3 regions of the Rossellomorea sp. DUT-2 genome follow, and region 1 is predicted to be linked to each of the others. Evidence: riboswitches for the same ligand, from Rfam matches in the RefSeq annotation. Region 1 holds a riboswitch; each other region holds the start of a gene.

Region 1 (4,246 bases):
TCATGCCTGATATGGATATTGACGGAAAGCTTAGTAACAAGGTTACTTTTTCACCAAAAATGATCAGAGCAGTGGCACAAATCATTGGTTTTTTAATGATGGTATACAGCTATCTTGAAGGAATTGGGAAAGAACGATGGCTTGGTATAGGATATGGTGCTGGAATGATGATTCTCGCAAGTTTCATTACACAGAGAAGAATGCTGATGATTACAGGCATCGGTGTGACAGCATGCGGTTGGCAGTTGAATGAAACATGGTTATGGTTGTTAGGTATCTATATTTTCATTGCCTCATTCGTTTCACATCGAAGTTATACTCACTCTGTACTTGGCATTTTATATTATGGCACGATTGCTCATTATCTAGAGTCATCTTTAATGATTGATGGGGTATTTGAAGCATGTGTGATTGGATATGCCAGTCATCTGATCGCGGATATGAAAGTTCTTCCTTTCAATAAGAGAGGCATAAAGCTTTTCCTTCCTCTTTCATCTAAAGAAATCTAAAATGTGTTTACACCCACTTGACCATTATTTCCCGATACATTAAAATAATGGAAACACTTTATATCGTTAAATGCGATGAGGAAGAAGAGTAGACGAACGAAACATTTCAGAGAGCTGATGGCTGGTGAGAATCAGTATGGTGAAATCGTTGAATGGGCTTTTGAGCATCCAGGCTGAAATTAAGTAGGTTATGGCGGAGGGTCTCACCGATAAAAGAGACGATGTATCGAAGGCGACTTCTGTACAGATGAGCGCGTTTACTAAAGTGTAAGCGAATGAAGGTGGCACCACGGGTTTCCCGTCCTTTTTTAGAGGATGAGAAGCCCTTTTTGTGTTTATTTTTATTATTTTGAGCGGAGGGAATTGTTATGGAAAAACAAGTTTTGACGGGGATTAAGCCAACAGGACGTATTCATCTGGGGAATTATATTGGTGCAATCAAACCGGCATTACAATTGACAGAGAACCAATCCTACAATACAGCTTATTTTGTTGCGGATTATCATGGTTTAACGAAGATACATGATGGGCATGAAATGAAAGAACTCTCTTATGGAGTGGCAGCGGCTTGGTTAGCATTAGGTTTGAATCCTGATCGAGCGATCTTTTATCGTCAATCTGATGTACCTGAAATCTTTGAATTGAGCTGGATTCTGTCTTGTTTTGCACCGAAAGGATTAATGAACCGGGCCCATGCATATAAATCAATGGTTGAAGAAAATCATTCCGCCGGCAGGGAGATGGATGCGGGCGTCAACATGGGCTTATTCACTTATCCTATATTAATGGCGGCGGATATCCTTTTATTCCAAACGGAACTGGTTCCTGTTGGAAAAGATCAAATTCAGCATGTTGAAATTGCAAGAGACATAGCAGAAAACTTTAATAAACAATATGGAGAAACATTTGTTCTTCCTGAATATGTTATACAGGAAGAAACATCTGTTCTACCGGGACTCGATGGCCGGAAAATGAGTAAAAGTTATAACAACACCATTCCATTATTTGAAGAACCAAAAAAACTCCAAAAACTAATCAATAAAATCAAAACAGATTCTTCATCTCCTGAAGAGCCTAAGGATCCTGAAACATCCGTCTTATTCTCTCTTTATAAAGAATTTGCAACCTCCGATCAAGTTGAAGAAATGAGAAGGAGATTTCAAGAAGGAATAGGCTGGGGGGAAGCGAAAAAAGAGCTATTCCAAGTAATGAATTCATTTATCGAGAAACCAAGATCGAAATATGAAGAACTGATGGCCTCCCCTCATATGCTGGATGTCATCTTACAAAATGGAGCAAAAAAAGCACGGGAAAAAACAATCCCATTCATGAAAGAGATTAAAAGGAAAGTAGGGATTTATCATTGAAATAGAACATGTTGATGAAGCGTAAAATGAATATTTTTTATTCAGATAATTCATAATTCTCATTGACATTTCTTCTTCTATGTTATAAGTTATGGGAAAGTTATTTTTCACAAAATCAAATAGTTTCTTATCAAGAGAGGTAGAGGGACTGGCCCGAAGACACCTCAGCAACCAGCCGCGAGTTTTGGTATGGTGCTAATTCCAGCAAGTTGATGTCAACTTGGACGATAAGAGGGAGAACGAATGTACAAAACCTTCTTATTTTCACTAAGAAGGTTTTTTTGTTTTTTCCCTTTTCGTATTCAAGATAGAAAAGGAGAGAAGAATGTTGAATAAACATATTGATACAATGCTTGTCCAGGCAGGAAACCGAAAAGATCCTGCAACGGGTGCTGTGAGCTTACCCATTCATTTATCGACTGCCTATGAACATAAGGGGATTGGCCAATCGACAGGCTATGATTACACAAGAACTGGGAATCCAACCCGCGCCACCTTGGAAGACACCCTGGCTCAATTGGAGGAGGGGAATAGAGGATTTGCCTTCAGCTCGGGGATGGCAGCTATTCAGGCGATTCTCAGCTTATTTTCCAGCGGGGATGAATGGATTGTTTCGAAAGACCTTTACGGAGGAAGCTACCGTTTATTCGTGCAGTATGAGGCACAATATAGCATCAAATTTCATTTCGTCGATACAAGTGATATTGGCTCCATAGAAGAACAAATATCAAACAGAACAAAGGCCATTTTTGTTGAAACCCCAACCAATCCATTGATGAATGAAGCAGATATTTCTGAGATTGCCGGCATTGCTAAGGCCAACGGGTTGCTCTTAATTGTGGATAATACCTTCTATACACCTGTTCTGCAAAAGCCGCTCGCTGAAGGCGCAGACATTGTCATTCACAGCGCCACGAAATACTTAGGGGGCCATAATGATGTATTGGCCGGTGTTGTGGTCGTAAACACAGAAGAGTTGGCGGGAAAAATCTATACCATTCAAAATTCAATCGGAGCGGTTCTCGCTCCTTTTGATTGTTGGCTCTTATTAAGAGGGATGAAAACCCTTAGTCTCAGAATGGCTCAGCACGAAAAAAACGCAAGAAAATTAGCGGAGTATCTTGATGAGCATGAATGTGTGACAGACGTTTTATATCCGGGAAAAGGCGGCATGCTTTCCTTTCGTATCGCAAAGGAAGAATGGGTTGCTCCTTTTCTCCAACACTTAAAAGTTATTACGTTTGCTGAAAGTTTGGGAGGGGTCGAAAGTTTTATCACCTATCCCGCTACCCAAACACATGCAGACATTCCTGAAGAAGAACGGAAAAGGCTTGGTATCTGCAACAGACTCCTGCGGTTTTCTGTAGGAATTGAATTTATTGATGACTTGATTGAAGACCTGGAGAATGTTTTTCAACAATTTGAAAAAGAGGTGCTTACGTATGAGTAAAAAACCATTTTCACTTCAGACGTCACTCATTCATTCTCACGGAGTTGATAAAGAAACAGGAGCGGTCTCTACGCCGATTCATCATGCAACAACTTTCCATCAACAGGATTTTGATCAGTATGGCACATATGACTACAGCCGTTCAGGGAATCCAACGAGGGAAACCGTTGAAGAAACGATCGCTGAATTAGAAGGCGGGGTAAGGGGCTTTGCCTTTTCATCCGGAATGGCGGCAATCTCAACAAGCTTCTTATTATTGTCCAGTGGTGATCATGTTCTTGTATCAGAAGAAGTGTACGGTGGGACATACAGAATGATTACCGAGGTCCTCACTAAGTTTGGGATTGCATACTCATTTGTGAACATGAAGGATCTACATGAAGTGGCTTGTTCAATTAAGCACAATACGAAAGTGATTTATATGGAGTCACCATCCAATCCGCTTCTGAATATCACCGATATTGAAGGAGTCGTAAAACTTGCCAAGGCGAATGGATGTTTAACGTTTCTTGATAATACATTCATGACTCCCCTCCTGCAAAGACCGATCAGTCTAGGTGTGGATGTTGTCCTGCACAGTGCCACGAAGTTTCTTGCCGGACATAGTGATGTCTTGGCAGGGCTTGCCGTAACGGGAAATGAGGAGATTGCCAGGAAACTTGCTTTCTTGCAGAATTCGTTTGGTGCTGTCCTCGGTGTTCAGGATTGCTGGCTGCTCTTAAGAGGGCTGAAAACACTGCATGTACGATTGAAGGAATCATCAGAATCGGCTTATAAGATTGCGACCTTCTTAGAAAAAAGAAAGGAAGTAGAAGAGGTGTATTATCCAGGATTGAGCTATCATCCAGGTCGTGAAATTCAAATTCGACAAGCAGAGGGTCCTGGAGCGGTTCTTTCCTTCCGATTAAAAGGGGAAGAAG
Region 2 (4,246 bases), on a different contig from region 1:
GACGAGAGTGTGGTGTATGATAAATTAGCGACCAATTCGTTTTACGGTACGCCATTACTAAGCTATTTAAAAGATAAAAAGGTTGAACATGTTGTCATCATGGGATGCCAAACGGAATATTGTATCGACACCGCTGTTCGGTATGCAACCGTTAATGGATTGGACGTAACCCTGGTGGCAGATGGTCACTCGACGAAGGATTCATCTGTGTTAAAGGCTGAGCAAATTATCCAGCACCACAACAAGGCTTTGTATGGTCATTATAACGTGGATCATTTCTCCGACGTCAGACAATCGGATGAAGAGTTGTTTCAGCCCAAGCATGATTTTTATCGGGAGAAATACGGAATGTAGATCCGGAACAAGCCCCTTTTGTCTGGCAAAAAGCAGATGGAAGGGGCTTTATTTCATTATTTCTCTCATTTCGCTCACTAATTCCTCCACAGATTTATCCTCATTAATCAGCTGAAAGTCTGTCCTCATCCCTTTTTCCTTTACCTGTTTGTTGATCTCATTCACCTGTTCATCAGAAACATTTATATGGATGGATTGATCTCTTGACTTGACTCTATGCAGGCACCGTTCATGGTTTGCATGGACCCCAATCGTAACGACTGAAAAATCTCTATTGATACTTTCGAACATTTGGTCAAAGTAAGGCGTCAGTCCTGTGGATTCAAATACGATTTTGTCGTGCATGTCCAAGGCGTGTCGAATCCCTTTTTCGATGGCAGAAAAAACGTCAGATAGATAATCTTCATTGTCGATTTGTCTATCTTTCTTCACTTTCTTTGCCCAATCTTCCACCCTGATAAAGGGGATTCCAAACTTTTGGTCCATCAGGGTCCCGATGAACGATTTTCCGCTTCCTTTTGGTCCGATTAAAAGGTAGATAGTTTTATTGGTCATGGCATACCCCTCCTCCAATCCAATATGTGAATTGTTAGTTTCATTTTATCTTATCACCGGGTTCGCTTTCAATGATAGGGGCGGGGGGGGGGGGGACAGGTTCATTGTCCCTGGCAAACCGGACAAAAATACAACCGCCTCGAAGCAGCGACCGTCTTTTCAATTTCACTCCCACAAATAAAGCATGATGCCCCTTCTCGATTGAATACCCAATGACGATATTTCGAACGCTTCTCTCCTTTAGCTTTTAACTTCTCAACAAGCTCAAGATCGTTTGTAATCCCACCAGTCTTATAGGATTGCTTAATTAAATGAATGATCGCCTCTGATGCTTTCATCAATTGATCTTCCGTACAGTCAATCGGACGAAGAGAAGGGTGGATGTCTGCTGCAAACATGATCTCAGACCTCAAATAATTCCCGATCCCGGCTACAAACCCTTGATCTAATAAAAGTATCGACCACTTTCGTTTGTAGAATCGTTTTTCTTTCATTCTTTGAAGCAATTCATCCGCTGTTACTTCTTCACTCAAAATGTCGGGTCCCACTTTAGAAACGAAAGGATGCTCGGGCACCTCTTCGTCACGGAGGACATCAATATCGGATGCACTGTAAAGAAGTGCCGACTTTTTCTCATTATGTAGAGCAAGCCTTAGCTGTCGGTTGGTTTTCGGATAATTGTACAGGTTCCTGATATACCATTTTCCGTAAAGTTGGTTGTGAGAGTAAATGGTGTATCCGTTGTCAAAGCGGATGAGCATGGCTTTTCCTTTCGTGTCCACTCTCTTCACGATCGATCCTTTTAATAGGTCTTCGTAATCTTCCAAATGAGGGAAGGCAAAGTATACATCTTGTACGGTTTTATTCTTAAGAGCGCGCTCGACTCCATCAGCCGCTCTTCTGATTTCCGGACCTTCTGGCATGGCGGTTTCTCCTTTTTTAGTATAGTTATTCCCTTTTTAATCCTTAATGTAACATTGGGATAGGCTGGGGTACTAATCTATTTCATGGTCTTGACATTATTCCAATATATTGATAAAGTTTTAAAAAATCTAAATATTTTCTTATCCAGAGAGGTGGAGGGACTGGCCCTTTGAAGCCTCAGCAACAGGTCTGTGAAGATACTGTGCTAATTCCAGCGGGTGATTCAAACCCTGATAGATAGGAGCAATCTTTTATTTGTCGGTGACGCACTCGTTTAGGGTGCGTTTTTTGTTTGTTCACCCATTCCTCAATACATTTAGAAGGAAGGGTGTTTGTATGGAAAAGGCAGGACAGAGTTTTAAAAGGAAGATGAAGACGCGGCATTTGGTGATGCTGTCTCTTGGAGGGGTGATCGGAACCGGGCTTTTCTTGAGTTCGGGGTACACGATCCATCAGGCTGGACCGTTTGGGACGATCCTTGCTTATTTGATTGGGGCGCTGGTGGTGTATCTTGTGATGCTTTGTTTAGGCGAGCTTTCTGTCCATATGCCGGAGACGGGATCCTTTCATAGTTATGCTACAAAATTCATTGGTCCTGGAACCGGTTATACGGTGGGCTGGTTATATTGGCTGACATGGACAGTGGCATTGGGGTCGGAGTTTACGGCGGCTGGCTTGATGATGCAGCGCTGGTTTCCTTCGATTAGTGTATGGATTTGGAGCGCGATCTTTGCTGCGTTGATTTTTGTCCTTAATGCGTTGTCAGTGCGGTTTTTTGCTGAATCTGAATTTTGGTTTTCTTTAGTAAAAGTGATTGCGATTGTTGCGTTTATTGTGATTGGGACAGGGGCGATCGTCGGTTTCATCCCCCTCATTCATTCAGAGCCCGCTCCGCTTTTCTCGAATATCACAAGTTCTGGATTGTTTCCGAACGGGGCATTTGCCATCTTGATGACCATGCTTGCCGTGAATTTTGCCTTTTCAGGAACAGAATTGATCGGGGTTGCGGCGGGAGAAACAGAGAATCCATCAAAATCGATTCCTAGAGCCATCCGTACCACTCTTGTGAGATTGATCATCTTTTATGTAGGGACGATTGTAGTATTATCTGCTCTAATACCGAGCCAGTCAGCCGGTGTATTGGAAAGTCCTTTCGTAGCGGTACTTGGTCGGATTGGAATCCCGTATGCCGCCGATATCATGAATTTTGTGATCATAACGGCCATTTTATCAGCGGCAAACTCAGGTCTGTATGCTTCTTCCAGAATGCTATGGTCGCTTTCAGATAAGCAAACGATCTCACCGATTTTTGCCAAATTGACTGATAGGGGAGTCCCTCTCAATGCGATTGTATGCAGCATGCTTGGAGGGGGGCTGGCCTTGCTTTCAAGCATCATTGCACCGGGGACGGTCTACATCGTTTTGGTTTCGGTCTCAGGTCTTGCGGTGGTGATCGTGTGGATGAGCATTAGTGCTGCCCAATTTCTATTTCGAAGACAGTACATAAGGGAAGGAAACGATGTGAAAGACCTGGCTTATCGGACGCCGCTCTATCCACTCGTCCCCATTGCGGCATTTCTGCTTTGTCTCGCTTCCTGTATCGGCATTGCCTTTGATCCCACTCAGAGGATCGCCCTTTATTGCGGAATCCCGTTTATCGCCCTTTGCTATGGAAGCTATCATATAACACAATACGTAAAGAAAAGAGGAACAGGTTATGTCGAATCAACTGAAGCTGAATCCCATTGATGCTATTTTACAAAAACATTCCCCACTTATTTTAGATGGAGCGTTAGCCACAGAGCTGGAAACCCATGGCTGTGATTTAAACGACCCCCTTTGGTCTGCCCGTGTACTCCTTGAAAAACCGGAAGCGATTGAGAAAGTTCATGCTGATTATTTCCGTGCAGGAGCCGATTGTGCGATTACAGCCAGCTACCAGGCAACGGTGGATGGTTTTCGAAAGCGCGGAATAGAGAAACCGGAAGCGCTGGAATTAATCCGAAAAACGGTTACTCTTGCCAAACAGGCTCGGGATGGCTTTTGGAAGGAAGATAAGGGAAATTCGAATCGGCCGAAACCAATCGTTGCAGGTTCTGTAGGACCATACGGGGCATACCTTGCTGACGGCTCTGAATACGTTGGGAACTATGGAGTAAGCGATCAACATTTAGCAGGTTTCCATTTTCCCAGAATCCAGGCACTAGTGGAGGCGGGTGCTGATTTGTTGGCATTCGAAACCATCCCGTCCTTGCAGGAGGCAAAGGTACTCGCGTCACTTTTGAAAGAATTTCCGGATACCTGTGCCTGGCTGTCTTTTTCATTAAAGGATGGAAAGACGATAAGTGATGGAACGGGGATTGAAGAGTGCACGCGTGTGTTCAATGACGATGAACAAATCGCTGCGATTGGG
Region 3 (4,246 bases), 420 kb from region 1:
ACAAAAAAAGAAATTATACATCCTCGAGCATATGGTGGAAGGATTAAAAGTGGGAGAAAAATATAAGGAGAAAAATTTGAATGAATATATTCAGCAATTTCATGAAGACTTTGCAACCTTAAGAAGAGAATTTATCATTCATCAGTTTATGTATCGGGAAAATAGCATTTATGAAGTGAATCCTAGGGAAATGTGGGCCTCGACAAAGTTATAGGGGTAATAATATGAAAGTCAAAAGAAGAGCAGGAATCTCGTGCTCTTCTTTTCGGCTATTGTTCAATACCTATGGTTTGTTGGATACTATCCTCGAAGCAAGGATACAGGACACCTTTTTCCGTGATGATGCCGGTAATCAGTTCATGAGGTGTAACATCGAATGCAGGATTATAAACATGAACGTTCTCTGGAGCGATCAACGTCCCGGCGATCATTGTGATTTCTTCCCGGTTACGCTCTTCTATGGGAATATCGTCTCCGTCTAAGCTGGAAAGATCGAAAGTAGAAGAAGGAGCAGCGACATAAAAGGGTATATTAAAATGTTTACATAAAATGGCAAGCGTGGACGTTCCGATTTTATTTGCCGTATCCCCGTTTGCAGAAATCCGGTCAGCCCCGACAATGACGGCCTCTACACCTTTTTCCTTCATTGTATGGGCAGCCATGCTATCTGTGATGAGGGTGACATCTACCCCTGATTGCTGTAACTCCCAAGCGGTCAGGCGGGCTCCCTGCAGAACGGGCCGTGTCTCACATGCATAAACCTGAAATGCTTTTCCTTTTTCTCTTCCTAAATGAAAAGGGGCCAATGCAGTACCGTATTTACTCGTTGCAATGCTCCCGGCATTACAGATGGTCATTACGATTTGTTTATCCTTCAATATACTCAATCCATTTTCCCCTATATGACGGCACACTGCCTCGTCTTCTGCATGAAGCTGGATGGCAGCATGGAGTAGATTGGTTTTCGCTTCATTAACAGAAGAAACTGTCTCTAATACCTTTTCCAACCGGTTCAAAGCCCAAACCAGGTTGACTGCTGTAGGACGTGAAGCGGCGAGATATTTTTTCTCGCGTTGAAACAGATCGATGAATCCCTCTAACGTTTTCACTTCATACTGACATGCAGATTGGGCTAAACCGTAAGCAGCCGTAAGGCCAATGGCAGGTGCACCTCTCACTTTCAGTGTGATAATCGCATCATAATACTCTTCAATGGTCGTCAGTTTAATGTATTCAACTATGTTAGGCAATTTTTGTTGATTAAGAATCAGTAAATAATCTTCATGCCATTCTAGTGAAGTTGGAATGGACAATGTTTGTGTCATGATAATCTCCTTTTGGTTATTCAGAATGGGACTTTATTACGGATAGGAGCTCTTCGATCGAATGGATCTGTTTTCGTTTAATAATGAGTTCCTTACCGAGTGTCAAGCAGGTCCGTTTTGCCTGTAATCTTCGTTCTTTATCCGGGATAGCATCCAAATCTTCAACATGAGCGAGGCCTATCGTTCTTCTGATGCATTCACATCCTGCAAAGCCGATGCTCTCCTGGAAGCTCTTCTCCAATACATATTCAAGGTAGCCATTCACTTTTGTGTAGGCGTCTCCGCTTTCTTTCCAATGGCGGGAGAACGCAGTGGAGAAGACGTTCCACGTATTCTCGATGTGATAGAGAATCGTTTCCTCCTCATCAGGTTTTGAAACGGCCTGGAAAATAAGGTTGGCAAGGAACTGCCCGATATCAAAGCCAATCGGTCCATAAAAGGCAAACTCGGGATCAATCACTTTCGTTTGATTCTGATCTACAAAGATGCTTCCCGTATGAAGGTCTCCATGAAGAAGGGCCTCTCCTTCAGTAAGAAAGCTCTTTTTCAATTTGGCCACTTCGAGTTTCAAGGTGAAATCATCCCATAAATGTTGGACGTCCCGGGAAAGCTCTTCTTCAAATTCATTGGTTTCACTATTGAAGAATGGATCCGTGAATACAAGGTCCTCCGTGATTTTGCACAGCTCAGGATTTGAAAATTCTTTCACGTATTCCTTTTTCTTAAAAGGATGAAGGGCATAATCAGAGGTGAAATATAAGGTATTAGCTAAAAATGTTCCAATGTCATGGGAGAGCTGGGGATACTTTTCTCCTTTGATAAGGCCGGCCCGGGCAATGGTCAGTGCGCTCAAATCTTCCATGACTGTAATCGCAAGTGTCGGATCAGAGTAGTACACTTCAGGAACGAGATCCCCTACAAATGATCGCTGAAGCTTTAGGGCACTCGCTTCTATTCTTGCCCGTTCGATTGTCAACGGCCAGCTTTCGCCTACAACCTTCGCATATGGAAGGGCTTGTTTGATGATGATTCCTTTACCTGATTCCCGTTCTAATACACGAAAGACCAGATTTAAATTCCCGTCTCCAATTTCTTCACACGTTAAGAGAGTGCTGTCTTCAAAAATCCTTAAGCCAATTGCCAGCGCAGTTGCCGACTTTTCAGTAAGTGGTTGATATGCATTGAGTTTCGTAATCGCCATTGTCGTTCCTCCTTATAGTACAGTCACATGGAGACTGTGTTGTGGAGGCTTTTCCGTGGCATAAGAAAAGCCTCTTTCCATGTTCGAAAGAGGCTTGAAGAAGATATCTTCGTCGCCTCTTATCTCTCAGAAAGACAATCTTTCTGTTGGAATTAGCACCGTGCCTTACTGGATCATTCAATCCGGCGCATGCTGCGCCCCGTTTTACAACGGAATTATGGTCGGTTGCTGGGCTTCATAGGGCCAAATCCCTCAGCCAGCTCTTGATAAGAGTTGCGTAAACTATTTAATTGAACTTTCAGAATGTTTCATTTGATTTGAATAGTACCATCGAAGTATTTTCCATGTCAACGTTTTTTTGAAAAAAGAACCTTTTTAATAAAAATCCGGTCTTCGATCCTGGAATATCGGAATCTGTTTTCGGACTCGATCCACTTCCTGTAAATTGATTTCAGCTGAAACCAATTCTTCCGTTTTTGATCCCTTTGAAAGAATTTCTCCCCAGGGATCGATGATGAGGGAGCAACCCCCAAATTCATTGTTCGGGTCGCTTCCCACCCGGTTGCAGGCGATCACGAAGCATTGATTTTCAATCGCTCTTGCCCTTAAGAGGGTCTGCCAGTGATCAATTCGTGCTGCCGGCCACTCTGCTACGACATAAACAACCTTGGCACCTAGTAGAACTTGTTTTCTGAACCATTCCGGGAAACGGATGTCGTAACAAATCAATCCGGCCATCTTTGTGTCTTGTAGGGTAAAGATGCCATCTTCATGCCCAGGAAGTAAATAATGATGTTCCTCCATCAGCTTAAACAAGTGGAGTTTCGAATACTTTTTCACCAACTCGCCCTTTGAATTCGTAACTAAAAGGGTGTTGGATACCCCATCCTGCGTTTTCTGTGCAACAGAACCACCTACAATGTGAATGGAATATTTCTTTGACAGGGCAGACAGGAAGGAGGTTGAATCCTTTGCTCCTTCATCAGCGATTTCATCCATTCTTGTAAGGTCATATCCAGTCGTCCACAGCTCTGGGAGCACAACCGTATTACAGCCGTCGTCACTTGCTTTTTTCACCCAGTTCTCTACTTTTTTCTTGTTTTCTTCCGGGTGTCCGAACACAATATCCATCTGAGCAAGACCTATCTTTTGAATCATTTCTTTCACCTCATTAATGACTTTTTGGAATTTAATCCTTTACATTCTTTATTTCCCGTTATATCATTTGTGACTAGAATTTGAAAGTAATTAATTTTCAAAAAAATGTAGTGGGTGAGTGTATGAAAACCTTTGGTAAGGCAAAACGATTAGATTTATTACCTGAACAATTTTTCGCATCCCTCGCAAAAACAGTGAATGCTGTGGTCAAAGAGGGACATGATGTCATTAATTTGGGCCAGGGAAATCCGGATCAACCGACTCCTCCACATATTGTGGAGAAATTGACAGAAGCAGCAGCTTCCCCGTCCAATCATAAGTATCCTCCATTTCGCGGCTTATCGTCCTTTAAAGAGGCGATTGCGGCTTTCTACCTGCGTGAATATGGTGTGGAATTAGACCCGGAAACAGAGGTAGCCGTTCTGTTCGGAGGAAAAGCCGGGTTAGTTGAAATCCCTCAATGTTTATTGAATCCTGGTGATGGGGTATTGGTGCCCGATCCCGGTTATCCCGATTATTTATCAGGGGTAGCATTGGCAGAAGCTCGAATGATTAAAATGCC

The links. A riboswitch is a leader RNA that binds a small molecule or an ion and turns the genes downstream of it on or off. The one in region 1 is predicted to bind S-adenosylmethionine.
Region 2: it holds a riboswitch for S-adenosylmethionine, as region 1 does, so the genes downstream of both, mmuP (S-methylmethionine permease) here and ACOSV2_RS03915 (methionine biosynthesis PLP-dependent protein) in region 1, are expected to answer to the same signal.
Region 3: it holds a riboswitch for S-adenosylmethionine, as region 1 does, so the genes downstream of both, mtnK (S-methyl-5-thioribose kinase) here and ACOSV2_RS03915 (methionine biosynthesis PLP-dependent protein) in region 1, are expected to answer to the same signal.

Annotation. Positions count from the first base shown of each region.
Region 1 is NZ_JBQPEO010000001.1:778,424-782,669, forward strand. It holds gene ACOSV2_RS03905 (metal-dependent hydrolase) at 1-509, shown strand, start outside; T-box leader at 576-818, shown strand; gene ACOSV2_RS03910 (tryptophan--tRNA ligase) at 878-1,876, shown strand; SAM riboswitch class I at 2,001-2,110, shown strand; gene ACOSV2_RS03915 (methionine biosynthesis PLP-dependent protein) at 2,202-3,326, shown strand; gene metC (cystathionine beta-lyase) at 3,319-4,246, shown strand, end outside.
Region 2 is NZ_JBQPEO010000003.1:686,084-690,329, forward strand. It holds gene ACOSV2_RS14410 (isochorismatase family protein) at 1-354, shown strand, start outside; gene ACOSV2_RS14415 (AAA family ATPase) at 403-909, opposite strand; gene nei (endonuclease VIII) at 1,011-1,832, opposite strand; SAM riboswitch class I at 1,971-2,077, shown strand; gene mmuP (S-methylmethionine permease) at 2,170-3,582, shown strand; gene mmuM (homocysteine S-methyltransferase) at 3,551-4,246, shown strand, end outside.
Region 3 is NZ_JBQPEO010000001.1:359,525-363,770, forward strand. It holds gene ACOSV2_RS01880 (DUF2087 domain-containing protein) at 1-214, shown strand, start outside; gene mtnA (S-methyl-5-thioribose-1-phosphate isomerase) at 270-1,325, opposite strand; gene mtnK (S-methyl-5-thioribose kinase) at 1,342-2,526, opposite strand; SAM riboswitch class I at 2,643-2,799, opposite strand; gene ACOSV2_RS01895 (carbon-nitrogen family hydrolase) at 2,902-3,684, opposite strand; gene ACOSV2_RS01900 (pyridoxal phosphate-dependent aminotransferase) at 3,807-4,246, shown strand, end outside.